Regions from separate parts of the Oxobacter pfennigii genome, predicted to be linked through region 3. Evidence: a T-box and tRNA genes for the amino acid it is inferred to sense, from the RefSeq annotation. Region 3 holds a T-box; the other regions hold tRNA genes.

Region 1 (4,235 bases), on a different contig from region 3:
GAACCTATGTTTGTGCAATAATAAAAATTTAGGAGCTGCTTTTGCGGCTCCTTTATAATTACGCTTTAAGTCTGGTCCATATTTACCAATATCTCATCTTTAATTTTACACAACCCGTTATTATAATGCCGGCACATGGTGCAATTAATGTTCTTTTCATCGCTGGTGGTGCCTGTCAAATTGCCCTCAGGCGAAAAATGGGAGCATTGCTGTGCGATTGCATTCATTTGTTCATAACTGTCCATGAAAAGTCACTTCCTTTAAGATTATTTTTCCTCATAACGGTGAAAATAATCACTTTTTTTAAAAGAAACTGACCTTTGAACTATTATAATTATATAAATACATGCCTAAGGAGCCTATTTTTGAAAAGCCTGTCTTTCTGTAAAGCCTTAAAGCTTTTTTATTTGATGAATCGACCGTAACGTAGGCTTCATTGAAATCCTTTCTCTTTATGAAATTAAGAGTGTGATTCAAAAGGAGCTTGGACAGTCCCAAACCTCGGTATTTGGTTATAATGCCGAAATTAACTATGTAAGGCTTGGTGTCGGGATGATTTTCGTATATAACCTGTGCATAACCTGCTATTTCATCATTATATTTAAGGAATATGCAGCCCTCTTCTAAAAAATAAATCTGTTTTTGTTCATGGAGTACATCCTCTATATTGAAGTCTTTATGGCCCTTTGCTCCTTTAAAAAGGTCATTTTGAATCCACATTCGAGTATACTCATCCCTGCCTTTTTTAAAGGTTTTAAAGCTTACATTGTCTGTAACGGGTACCCTTTTATAGCCATTCAAAAATATTTTCATATCGTAAATTTCCTGATCCATACTTAGATTAAGCTTGTCTGAAATTTCAAAATAGGGCTTGCTTTTATCTAAAAAAATCTGAGCGGTTTTATATTTCTTAAACAAAAAGCCTTTGTTTATGGATTCCAAAAGATAGGTGTAATTGGCTTTATTGCAGTAATTCTTTTCAATGAATATATCTTCTATATGCACTCTGTCTTTAATGCTGCTATCATCGATATCTTTATATAGAATGTATCCTTTTATTTTTTGGGATATCTTTAATAGCTTTATTTTTAATTTATTATTGCTTAATATGTCAGAATTAGCTCTTGTATTGCCATGTGCCATTGAATACAGTCTGTTAAAACTGTCGGTATAATTATCATTGTATTTTTCGACCTTTACCATAATCAATACCGCCTTTAATAAAATGAAACTTAAGTAAAATTGGGCTTTTTGCCAATAAGCAAATTATTAAAAATATTTATAAAATACCTGTTGACTATGTCATATTATAGCTGTATAATCATATTTGTTGTCGCTCATATGAGCTGCATAGCCGTAATATGTTATTTTTAATAATATATTATAACTAATGTGGCCCCTTGGTCAAGCGGTTAAGACACCGCCCTTTCACGGCGGTAACAGGGGTTCGAGTCCCCTAGGGGTCACCAATTTAATAAGGGCCTTTAGCTCAGTTGGTTAGAGCAACCGGCTCATAACCGGTTGGTCCGGGGTTCGAGTCCCTGAAGGCCCACCATTTTAGGCCAGATAGCTCAGTCGGTAGAGCAGTGGACTGAAAATCCACGTGTCGTTGGTTCGATTCCGACTCTGGCCACCAGAAAAAACCGCTAATAGCGGTTTTTTCAATTATATTCATCCTTATGGACGAGCGATATTCACTGACGCGAATGATATTGAACATGACGATAATATTCGCCGGGACGAATAAGGCTAATATAAATATCATCCTGCATCAGCAGAATATAATTACGCGCTATGTAATGGCACTGTAATATCATTTGCGAAACTAATATCATCTAACTCCCCTACCCCCTTTAAATTCCAGAGAGATTATTTAAAAAACATTATTGACTTATCAAATGAATTAATATATAATAAGTTTTGTCGTCAAACGAGGGCCTTTAGCTCAGTTGGTTAGAGCAACCGGCTCATAACCGGTTGGTCCGGGGTTCGAGTCCCTGAAGGCCCACCATTTGCTGGCATAGCTCAACAGGCAGAGCAGCTGACTTGTAATCAGCAGGTTGTTGGTTCAATTCCGACTGCCAGCTCCACACCACTAAATTTAATAAACATATTTTATGGAGGGATTCCCGAGTGGCCAAAGGGGGCAGACTGTAAATCTGTTATCGGACGATTTCGATGGTTCGAATCCATCTCCCTCCACCAGAAAAAACCGCTATTAGCGGTTTTTTTCAATTATATTCGTCCTGACGACGAGCGATATTCACCAGCATGAATGATATTGCCGATAGCAATGATATTCGCTGCCACGAATAAGACGAATATAATATAATTCTGCTTCACTATGAAGAAGTTTATAAGAATTTACAGCAAAATGCGTAGTACTTCGTAGATTATTAATATCATCTGTTAGAGCCGCTAAAAATAGCGCAAAAGCATAATCACCTGTACTCCCCCGCCCACTTTCTTACCTCTAGACACTTCTCATATGGCAATACCCATGTTTTAACCTCTTTTCCATCGTTATAGGCCAATGCCAGCTTATATTCCGTCTCTCCTCTCGTAATGCTCCAATCCTTGTGATTATAAAAAAGAAGCTTGTGATATGTATTGTCTTTCATTTCTATATTAATTGTAAAATGGATGGGATACTTCCAATCATAGGTCGGAAGGCTTTCTTCATTTATAATAAGTCTACCGTTGGAGCTGTTTATAATACAGCTTCAGCCAGATACAAATGCCGCCTGCACTTGATATTGAACAGCTAAAGGCAGCAAGCTTCGTTGATAAGAAAGAAAATCTAATACTTTATGGACTCGTGGGTACCGGCAAGTCGCATCTTGCAACTGCAATAGGAGTTGCAGCCTGCAGCAGCGGCAAGAGAGTGAGATTCTTCCGCACAGCATCATTGGTGAACCAACTTAGTGAATCCAAAGCAAAAGGTGAGCTGAAACGCTTCATGAAACTAATCGAGAAAACGGACCTATTGATATGTGATGAATGGGGTTATATACCCTTTGAAAAGGAAGGATCACAATTACTATTCCAAGTAATATCGGAATGCTATGAGAGAAGAAGCGTCATCATTACAACGAATTTAGAATTCAGCAAGTGGAATGGTATTTTCTATGACGAAAAGCTGACAAGCGCTATTATTGACAGGCTGGTTCATCACAGCCATCTGCTGGTTTATACAGGCCCAAGTCATAGGTTAACACACTCAACCATGAAATCCCAGTAATGGAAATGGGGTGCTCGGAAAATTAAGTTCCGGAATGTATGGAAAGGTACTTGCCAAAAACAATTAAAAGCTTCTCCTTCTTAAGCTTTGATATGACAGACATCACCCTATCCTCCCCTGTTTTGGTTTATGTCCTGAATAAAATATTATCCATTGGTATTCGGCAGATAATAAAGTTTGAACTCGGAATACCTTGGTACACCAATTATAAAATTTAGGTTGAATAATAAATGTACAAAGTAGCCAAGTTTATAAGTGAAATTAACCCTCCTCAGGAATTAAAAAAAGGCTTGTGTTATCAGCAAAGCCTTTTTATATATAATGTAATTATTTTTTTAAAATTATGAATTTGAAGATATGAATTTTGTGTGTTTCTTTAAGTACTTTTACAGACTTGACGCTTTTACTGAAACCGGCTGGTCAAAAAGGCCTCTTTTAACTTCAGTAGCTGTCATATGCTTGGCGTTGAACTTCTCAGTCAAGTAGTTGCATGCATCCCAAGGATTAATCCTGTCACCGCAGGTGAAAACGTCAACTGCAGCATAGCCTAGCTCAGGCCAAGTATGAATGGTAAGATGTGATTCTGATATTACGACAACCCCGCTTACCCCTTGTGGACTAAATTTATGAAACGCAACTTCACGTACTTCAGCACCTGCTTCCAAAGCTGAATCTACCATAATCCTCTCAATCAATTCCCTGTCGTTAAGTGTTTGTGGATTACATCCATAAATTTCTGCCAAAATATGACGGCCCAAAGTGTTCATCGTATTATCTTTGCCTCCTTTTCCAGACTATAGTAATAATTTATTAATTTTCAATAAGCTAATTCTATCAGAAACATGGAAAAAGTCAATACATTACATCAAAAATTTTACTTACCTTAAATAAAGTCATTCTAACTCGGTATTTCTCATTTTTACTCTGCTTTTTATCCAAAGTTATTAATATTTCAGGAATAATATATATTATGCCAAAGTATAAAAATGTTGAA
Region 2 (4,235 bases), on a different contig from region 3:
TTTCTTTAATGATGTAGTTCTTAAAAAAAATTGCAATTGGATATATATATAAGGCAATTTCACATTGCTGCAATCATTGCTTTTTGCATTGTAAAAATCAGAGAGGGAACGTGGTACTTAAAAATGGCAAACTACATATTTACTGCACAGATGAGACAATCAGGGGTAACTCCTATACCCAATATTTTTATCGATGAATATATGGCAAATGCCGACGGCAACTTCGTAAAGGTGTATCTTTGCGGATTTATTGAAGCAATAAACGGAAATAAGGTATCCGGCGACTTCATATCCCAAAAGCTTGAGCTTTTGGAAAGCGATATAATTAAGGCCTGGGAATACTGGGAATCAAAGGGCCTGGTTAATATCAAAAAATCCTCCGGGGAATTACAGATTGAGTTTTTAAATATTTATGACGTATTCTATAGCAATAAATCATCCGTAAGTATGGCAGCAACTTATTCACCCGAGGACATACGTTCAAGAATGGACAATGCAAAAATAAAGGATATGTTTCAAAATATTGAAAAGTCCTTAGGGCGCACCATGTCTGCCAAGGAAATTTCCATGTATTTGAGCTGGCTGGATGATTATTCATTTTCTCCCGAGGTGATAACGCTCTTAATTGAATACTGCAAATCCAAAAAGAAAGTGGATTCCAGGTATTTTGAGAAAGTGGCCATAGCCTGGCACGATGCCAATATAGCATCTGTTGAAGACGCCCAAAAATACATAACTCAGCACGAAGAAAAATATAATAAGTACCGCCTGATTTTAGACTTTTTAGGCCTCAAGGAGCACGATTTGATGAAGCCCCAGGAAGAATTCTTAGATAAATGGTTCAGCAACTGGAACTTCAGCCTAGAGCTGGTTTTGGAGGCCTGCAAAATTTGCTCATTGAGAATAAATGAGCCTAATTTCAGCTATATAGACGGTATACTTTCCAACTGGTCAAAGCAGGGAATAAAGACCTTAAGAGAGGTTGAGACTGCGGATTCCAAGAAGAAGTCCAAAAACATGAAGTTCAAAGCTCCTGTAAATACCTTTAACAGCTACGATCAGCGCTCATATGATATAAAGGAATTGGAAAAGAAACTCTTGGGCATAGAAGAGGTGACGCCTGATGAATAATAAATACATAACCGAAATATTCAATGATTACGATAAAAAAAGGGCTTATGCTGAGGAAGCTGCAAAGCTTAGAAAGCAGGATATTTATAAAAAAATCCCCCGCATCCAGGCAATAGACAACGAGCTCTCCATGGTGGGAATAGAAATTGCCCGGAGCATTTTTAAAAAGGATGCGCCAATTGATGTGCTTTTAGAAAATTTAAAGCAAAAAACCATAGATTTAAAGATGGAAAAAGGGGAGCTACTGTCGCAGAACAATCTTTCCATGAATTATGATTCACCGATTTTTGAATGTAATGAATGCCAGGATACTGGCTATAAAGGTTCGGAGAAGTGCCGCTGCTTGAAGCAGAGGATAATAAATGTATTGTATGATCAGTCAAATTTAAAGAGCCTTCTTCCCAAAGAGAATTTTGAAACCTTTGTATTTGATTACTACTCCCAGAACAGATTTGAGGATGAGCCCCTTACTCCAAGAAAGAACATGGAGCGAATATTTGCGGCCTGTATAAACTTCGTTCAGGACTTTGACAAAAACGATGAAAATCTCTTTTTTTATGGTAAATCAGGCCTTGGCAAAACTTTTCTTTCAAGCTGCATAGCAAAGGATTTGATCGATAAAGGGAAGCTTGTTGTGTACCAGACGGCTTCAAACCTTATGGAGATATTAAAGACAGGCATGTTTGACTCTAGCAATGAGCTTGCAAAGGATAAGGTAGACAATATATATGAATGCGATTTACTTATAATAGATGATTTAGGTACCGAATACATAACGGAATTTACACAAATGGAGCTTTACAATATAATAAACAAAAGGCTTTTATCAGGCAAAAAGACCTTGATATCCACGAATTTTTCCCTGGATAACATATATAATACATATGCAGAGCGCATAACCTCAAGAATTTTCGGCCATTTCTCGGTATATAAGTTTTACGGAGAGGATATAAGATTCAAGACTGCGGAACTTAAGAGAAGGAAGGCAAAAATAAAATAAACAGCTCACATGAGCTGTTTATTTTATTTACAATTTGGAGCTGGCTAAAGGAATTGAACCTTCAACCTGCTGATTACAAGTCAGCTGCTCTGCCAATTGAGCTAAGCCAGCAATAATTGGCGACCCAGAAGGGGCTCGAACCCTCGACCTCCGGCGTGACAGGCCGGCACTCTAACCAACTGAGCTACTAGGCCGCATATGGTGGGAACAATAGGGCTCGAACCTATGACCCTCTGCTTGTAAGGCAGATGCTCTCCCAGCTGAGCTATGCTCCCATATGTGGTGACCCCTAGGGGACTCGAACCCCTGTTACCGCCGTGAAAGGGCGGTGTCTTAACCGCTTGACCAAGGGGCCATGACTTATTTATTGCTTCCTTCGTCAAGGCACTTTTATATAATACAAGAAATTATCATTGCTGTCAACACATTAAATTAACTTTTTCTTATGGCACTTTTTGGTATATAAAAACCCTTAACCCAGTGAAAATCTACGGTTATAATATATTATTAAAGGCGGCACATCGGCCGCCTTATATCTATACAGTTATTGTATGGTCTCTTCCCGGTCCTACGGAAACTATCGATATCTTAGTCTCTGCAAATTCTTCTATTCTCTTTAAATACTTCTTTGCATTTTCCGGAAGGTCATCATAGCTTCTGGCATTCTCAATGGATTCATCCCAACCGTCGAATTCTTCATATACCGGTTTGCATTTAGCAAGTATCTCTAGGCTTGCAGGAAAGTAATCAATTACCTTGCCGTCGAGCTCATATCCTACGCACACCTTAATCTTTTTAAGTCCTGCAAGGGTATCTATTTTAGTTACGGCAATGTCTGTGATGCTGGAAAGCCTGGTTGCATATTTCAATATGACTAAATCCAGCCAGCCGCATCTCCTTGCTCTTCCTGTAGTAGTGCCGTATTCCTTGCCCTTTTCCCTTATTCCGTCGCCTATTTCATCGAATAATTCTGTTGGAAAGGGACCCTTTCCTACCCTTGTGGTGTATGCCTTGCACACGCCTACCACTTTGTCAATGGCCTTAGGTCCTACCCCTGCGCCTACACACACTCCCCCGGATATTGGGTGGGAGGATGTAACGTAAGGATAAGTTCCGTAATCTATATCAAGCAGAGTGCCCTGGGCGCCTTCGAACAATACCTTGCTGCCCTTTTTAATCTCATTGTGAAGGACATCGGTGGTATCCTTTACATAAGGCCTCATTCTGTCAGCAAAAATCAGGTATTCATCTATTATCTGCTGCTTGTTTAATGCCTTTTCATTGTATATTTTGGTTATAATAGCGTTTTTAAAATCTATATTATCCCCTGCCAGCTTGACGAAGGTATCTTTATTTAAAAAGTCGCAGACCCTAATTCCGGTTCTTTCGAATTTATCCGTATAGCAAGGACCGATACCTTTTTTAGTGGTACCTATGTCTGAATCTCCCCTGCCTTCTTCAGCAAGGCCGTCCAATACCTTGTGATAAGGCATTATAATATGAGCCCTGTCGCTTATGCAGAGATTATCCACCTTGACTCCCAAATTCTCCAGATATTCGATTTCTTCAAAAAGAGCCTGGGGGTCTATTATAACTCCGTCTCCTATGATGTTTAAAGTTTCAGGGTACAATACTCCCGATGGTATAAGGTGAAGCTTATACTGCCTTCCCCCCGTTTCCACCGTATGGCCGGCGTTATTACCGCCCTGGTATCTTACAACCACCTGTGCATGCTCTGCAAGATAATCCGTTATTTTTCCCTTTCCTTCATCGCCCCATTGAGCACCTATAACTACTGTTCCTGACATTTGCGCCACTCCTTTGCTTTTTCATCTTAACCCAAAATTTTATTTTTTAACTTGTCGGCCAATATCCTGCCTACATAAACACCGCTTGCCGAAGCTTGAGACAGCGAGTGGGTCACTCCCGAACTGTCTCCCAATATATATAAGCCTTTGATGTCGGTTTCTAAGTTGTTATCCACTTCCACCCTGGAGTTATAAAATTTAACTTCCACTCCATATAATAATGTATCTTCATTTGCCGTACCCGGAGCTATCTTATCCAATGCATAAATCATTTCAATTATATTATCCAGCTGCCT
Region 3 (4,235 bases):
GGATTTTTCTAATTTTAATCTGCGGCAAAGTGCCAATTTTATTCTTTTATATTTTCTTCCTTTATCAAATCACTTAGCGATTTTACGGCAACGTATCTATTTCTATACAACCTGTTATTCAATTCTTTTATAATTAAGCGTAAATACGATTTATCGCCTAACATAACTAATATCTTATATAAATGAATTTTTACCCATACAATCTTTTCTTTTTAAGGCAAATTGAATAAATTCGGTTAATTTTTCCTTATCATAGCATATATTATTTGCTATATCTGCAGTGGATAAGGCTGCATATCCCCTGACCAGTGCACTTTTATCCTTTTTGAGCTTATTTTTTAAAAGTTCAAAAACTTCCTGTGATTTGCTATTACATAAAGAATCACATGCATCGGTTCTGATCATCTCAGATTTGTCCGATGTCAGAAAGATTAGTATTTTTTCTGCTTCTGGCGAATCATAATGTAAAATTTCGGCTACTCTTGTTCTCATTTCTTCATCTTCATCTATAGATAGCAAATTTAAAGTTTTTAATTCACTTTCTCCTAAAGAATCAGAGTTTTAATTCCCTCGATTAAATCCAATTTATCATTCAATGCTATCACTTTCCTTGATATACTAGAATAAGCATGGTCACTTATTATTTTTTTCAGCTTGAATATTTTCTATGCTTTATGTGAGCTTTGCTTGCCCCAATGACTTTTACTATTGAATAAAAAGTTGTGAACTATCCCCATAAAAAAAACGAAGTGCCATAAGGCACCGCGTTCTTTTATGAAAGTTTTTTAATTCCCATTTGCATTCTTTTTAAGGTTTCTTCTTTGCCTAGTATATCGGCAATTTCGATGGCACCTCCAGGTGTCATCTGTTTTCCGGAAATGGCTGTTCGTACAGGCCATAGCACCTGGCCGTTTTTTACACCTAATTTTTCTATCAAGGCTTTTAATGCGTTGTCTATTCCTTCCTCTGTCCAATCGCTTAAGTCTTTTAAGGCATCATAGGATGCTTTAAGATACTCTAATGAGTTCTCAAGGTCGGTCTTCATTTTTTTATGTACATACATATTTATATCGTAATCCGGCAAACTGTCAAAGAAATCTATGTTTTCAGGTATGTTATTAAAAACATCCGTCCTGGTATGCATAAGAGCGCTTATCTTTAAAAGGTCAATATTTTTATTGGTTATAACCTTTTCATAGTATGGAAGAGCCATTTTATGAAAATCGGCAATATCCATTTTCTTAATATATTCGCTGTTCATCCAGTTTAACTTCTTCACGTCAAACATAGCCGAAGATTTGCTGAGTCCATCTATTCCAAACTGTTCTTCCAATTCCTTAAGGGAGAAAATCTCCTGGTCCGTTCCGGGATTCCAGCCTAATAATGCAATATAATTTATTATAGCCTCTATAAGGTAGCCTTTTTTATAAAAGTCCTCGAAAGACGCATCTCCCTCTCTTTTGCTTAATTTTTTGCCGCCTTCTTTTATAATGTGCGGAAGATGAATGTATGTTGGTATCTCCCACCCAAAGGCATTGTAAAGAAGATTATATTTAGGAGTTGAAGAAAGATATTCAACACCCCTCATTACATGGCTTATGTTCATCAGATGGTCATCAACTACATTTGCAAAATTATAGGTGGGCAAACCGTCGGATTTTAATAAAACATTTTCATCCAGTGTATTATTGTCAACGGTTATTGAACCAAACACTGCATCTTCAAAGGCCGTGGCGCCGGTCTTTGGTATCCTCTGCCTTACAACATAGGCTTCGCCGTTTTCAATCCTTTTTCTTGCCTCGTCTATTGAAACATATCTGCAGGGGTCATCATATTTAAATGCTCCTTCCTTTGTCAGGCCATGCTTTCCCCTTGCTTCAGCTATCTGCTCCTTTGAACAGAAGCAATAATAAGCACCGCCTAAATCAACTAATTTTTCAGCATACTCTTTATAAATGCTTTTTCTTTGGCTTTGAACATAAGGGCCGTAATCTCCGCCTATATCCGGACCTTCATCATGCTTAAGGCCGGTAAGTTTCAATACATTATAAATTACATCAACGGCTCCTTCTACAAGTCTTTCCTGGTCGGTATCTTCAATTCTCAATATGAATTTGCCATTATTTTTTTTGGCAAGCAAATATGCATATAATCCTGTCCTTAAATTTCCTATATGCATATAGCCCGTAGGGCTGGGGGCGAATCTCGTTCTTACATCACTCATTCTTATTTCCTCCATAAATTAATGTTAGTATAATAAACCTAATATAAAAAACCTTTCGTCCTGCATAGGACGAAAGGTTATCTTCCGCGGTACCACCTAAATTGGCCAAACTAGCCCACTTAAAGCTCCTTTTAACGGCAGAGCATCCGCTTTTTAAGTATCCTATGGGAGCTTCCTTCAATATGTATTCTATACCGGTTTGCACCATTTCCGGCTCTCTTAGATGGAATAAATATCTACTCTTTCCCTTAAACGGATAATATTCAATATGTCTTTATAATTTTAATGGTTAACTTATGCTCTGTCAATATTACACATGAAAATTTAAAGCAGCAGTATATATTAGTATTACCATTTTTTTGAACAAATATTGAAAATACTATATTTATGTAATACTATATAATTAATAAAAACTACATTTTCTATTCATTCAACCCAATCTTCATAATGTTTCTGTAATTATCAAATCCTTATACATAAATATGATTTATCTTCTGTGATATCTATATATTATATTGATCCTGAAAATATACGCCAACACTATATTATTCCGACACAGACTAAAATACCAAGAATTTTCTCTATAATTATTAAGAAGGAGGTATTTATATGTCAAAGGAGAAGGCAATAAAGAAAGAGACTAAAAAGCCACCTAAGGAAAATAAACAGAAAAAAGAAAAGAAAAAATATTAATGCTTTAAAGCCCGCTTTAATTATAGCGGGCTTATAATTTTTATCAATTAATCCTCCACACGGGGCTTCCCTGGCTCACATCCGGGAGCATTAATTCCAGCTGCCATAGCAAGCTTGGTTAAATAATAGCACTCTTCCCGCGCCATATGGTCGGGTACCAGAGGTAATATGGTGCTTAATACTTTCTTCTCAAGTATAAGTTTTTCTATTTCGTTTAAGAACACCTTAAAATCCAGCATCTTCATTTCTGCATCTTCATTAAATTTTTCAAGGGAAGGGAACTTGCTTTTCCCCGTCCTTAAATATCCTTTCATTTCAACAGCTTTCAAATATAAGCCTTCAAGGTCCTTCGCATAATTCCGGCTTATTTTTATAAGTTCTCTTTCCGTGTCATCAAGATTGTTGCCTATCCATGATGCATGTCCTGAACCGTCTAAAAGCCATAAAAGATGATGATGTACAGCATGTGCTTTAGGCATCCTGTTATATATAAGTACATATAATATTCCCTGGTATTCCTCCAATTCATTGAGCATGTGATTAAAAAATGTAGGCGGAAGGCTTATTTTTATTTTCCCTGTAATATGACTTTCAAGGATCTGGAGTTTGAATTGTTTAAGTTCCATAGTATACTGACAGGCTTTCCGGGTTAATCTCAAAAGATCCTTTTCTAACAGATTGCCTCTTGCCTCGTCCAGCAGTCCGTCAAAAATTTCTATAAACATACCGGCCTTTTGCATTTCCTTTTTTTCATCTGGATATAATGAATTAAAGATGAACCTGCTGTGGTCGCCCAGTATCTGCAGCCAGAACCGGTGTTCAAATAATGCAGCTTTTTCATAGTCTGTCATATTTATAATATCTCCTTTTATAATAACACTCTATATTATAGATATGTTAATAAGTAAGCTATTAGTGCAAATTTTGACCGAACATGCTTCTTATTCCAGATAATTATTATTATAATGGTTTTAATTTATCATAAATATATGATAAATTAATATTATGTGCCTTGAATTGGAAAAATTTGAAAAGGAGGAATTATTATGGATCTAAGATGGAGTTTGAAGGAGCTATACTCCTCATTTGAAAGCAGGGAATTTAAAGGTGACTTTGAAAAATTAAATCAAGATATTGAAAATATAAAGCATTGGGTAGATAAAAATCTTAAAAATACAAAGCACCTTTCATCGAAAATTGAAGAATATATCCATATGCTCAATAACTTACTCACTTTGTTTTCCAGATTATCAAATTATGCCAGTCTGACCATGAGCGTTGATGCGAAAAACGAAAAGGCTGCTGAAGTCGATGAAAA

Evidence for each region. A T-box is a leader RNA that pairs with one kind of tRNA and senses whether it is charged. The one in region 3 lies ahead of gltX (glutamate--tRNA ligase), so its partner is inferred to be a tRNA-Glu.
Region 1: it encodes a tRNA-Glu, which carries the amino acid that the T-box ahead of gltX (glutamate--tRNA ligase) is inferred to sense. The anticodon was not compared.
Region 2: it encodes a tRNA-Glu, which carries the amino acid that the T-box ahead of gltX (glutamate--tRNA ligase) is inferred to sense. The anticodon was not compared.

What each region holds. Positions count from the first base shown of each region.
Region 1 covers NZ_LKET01000028.1:16,764-20,998, forward strand. Annotated here, with positions in the region: gene OXPF_RS06565 (hypothetical protein) at 66-245, opposite strand; gene OXPF_RS06570 (GNAT family N-acetyltransferase) at 304-1,203, opposite strand; tRNA gene OXPF_RS06575 (tRNA-Glu) at 1,395-1,469, shown strand; tRNA gene OXPF_RS06580 (tRNA-Ile) at 1,479-1,555, shown strand; tRNA gene OXPF_RS06585 (tRNA-Phe) at 1,561-1,636, shown strand; tRNA gene OXPF_RS06590 (tRNA-Ile) at 1,935-2,011, shown strand; tRNA gene OXPF_RS06595 (tRNA-Thr) at 2,015-2,090, shown strand; tRNA gene OXPF_RS06600 (tRNA-Tyr) at 2,120-2,205, shown strand; gene OXPF_RS22390 (hypothetical protein) at 2,442-2,621, opposite strand; partial or broken gene istB (IS21-like element helper ATPase IstB) at 2,729-3,241, shown strand; gene speD (adenosylmethionine decarboxylase) at 3,628-4,008, opposite strand.
Region 2 covers NZ_LKET01000051.1:155,122-159,356, forward strand. Annotated here, with positions in the region: gene OXPF_RS17920 (DnaD domain protein) at 37-1,131, shown strand; gene OXPF_RS17925 (ATP-binding protein) at 1,124-2,131, shown strand; tRNA gene OXPF_RS17930 (tRNA-Thr) at 2,167-2,242, opposite strand; tRNA gene OXPF_RS17935 (tRNA-Asp) at 2,249-2,325, opposite strand; tRNA gene OXPF_RS17940 (tRNA-Val) at 2,331-2,406, opposite strand; tRNA gene OXPF_RS17945 (tRNA-Glu) at 2,412-2,486, opposite strand; gene OXPF_RS17950 (adenylosuccinate synthase) at 2,668-3,939, opposite strand; gene OXPF_RS17955 (NAD(P)/FAD-dependent oxidoreductase) at 3,966-4,235, opposite strand, start outside.
Region 3 covers NZ_LKET01000026.1:121,899-126,133, forward strand. Annotated here, with positions in the region: gene OXPF_RS21625 (HEAT repeat domain-containing protein) at 175-519, opposite strand; gene gltX (glutamate--tRNA ligase) at 773-2,224, opposite strand; T-box leader at 2,287-2,486, opposite strand; gene OXPF_RS05930 (DUF2935 domain-containing protein) at 2,965-3,768, opposite strand; gene OXPF_RS05935 (M3 family oligoendopeptidase) at 3,964-4,235, shown strand, end outside.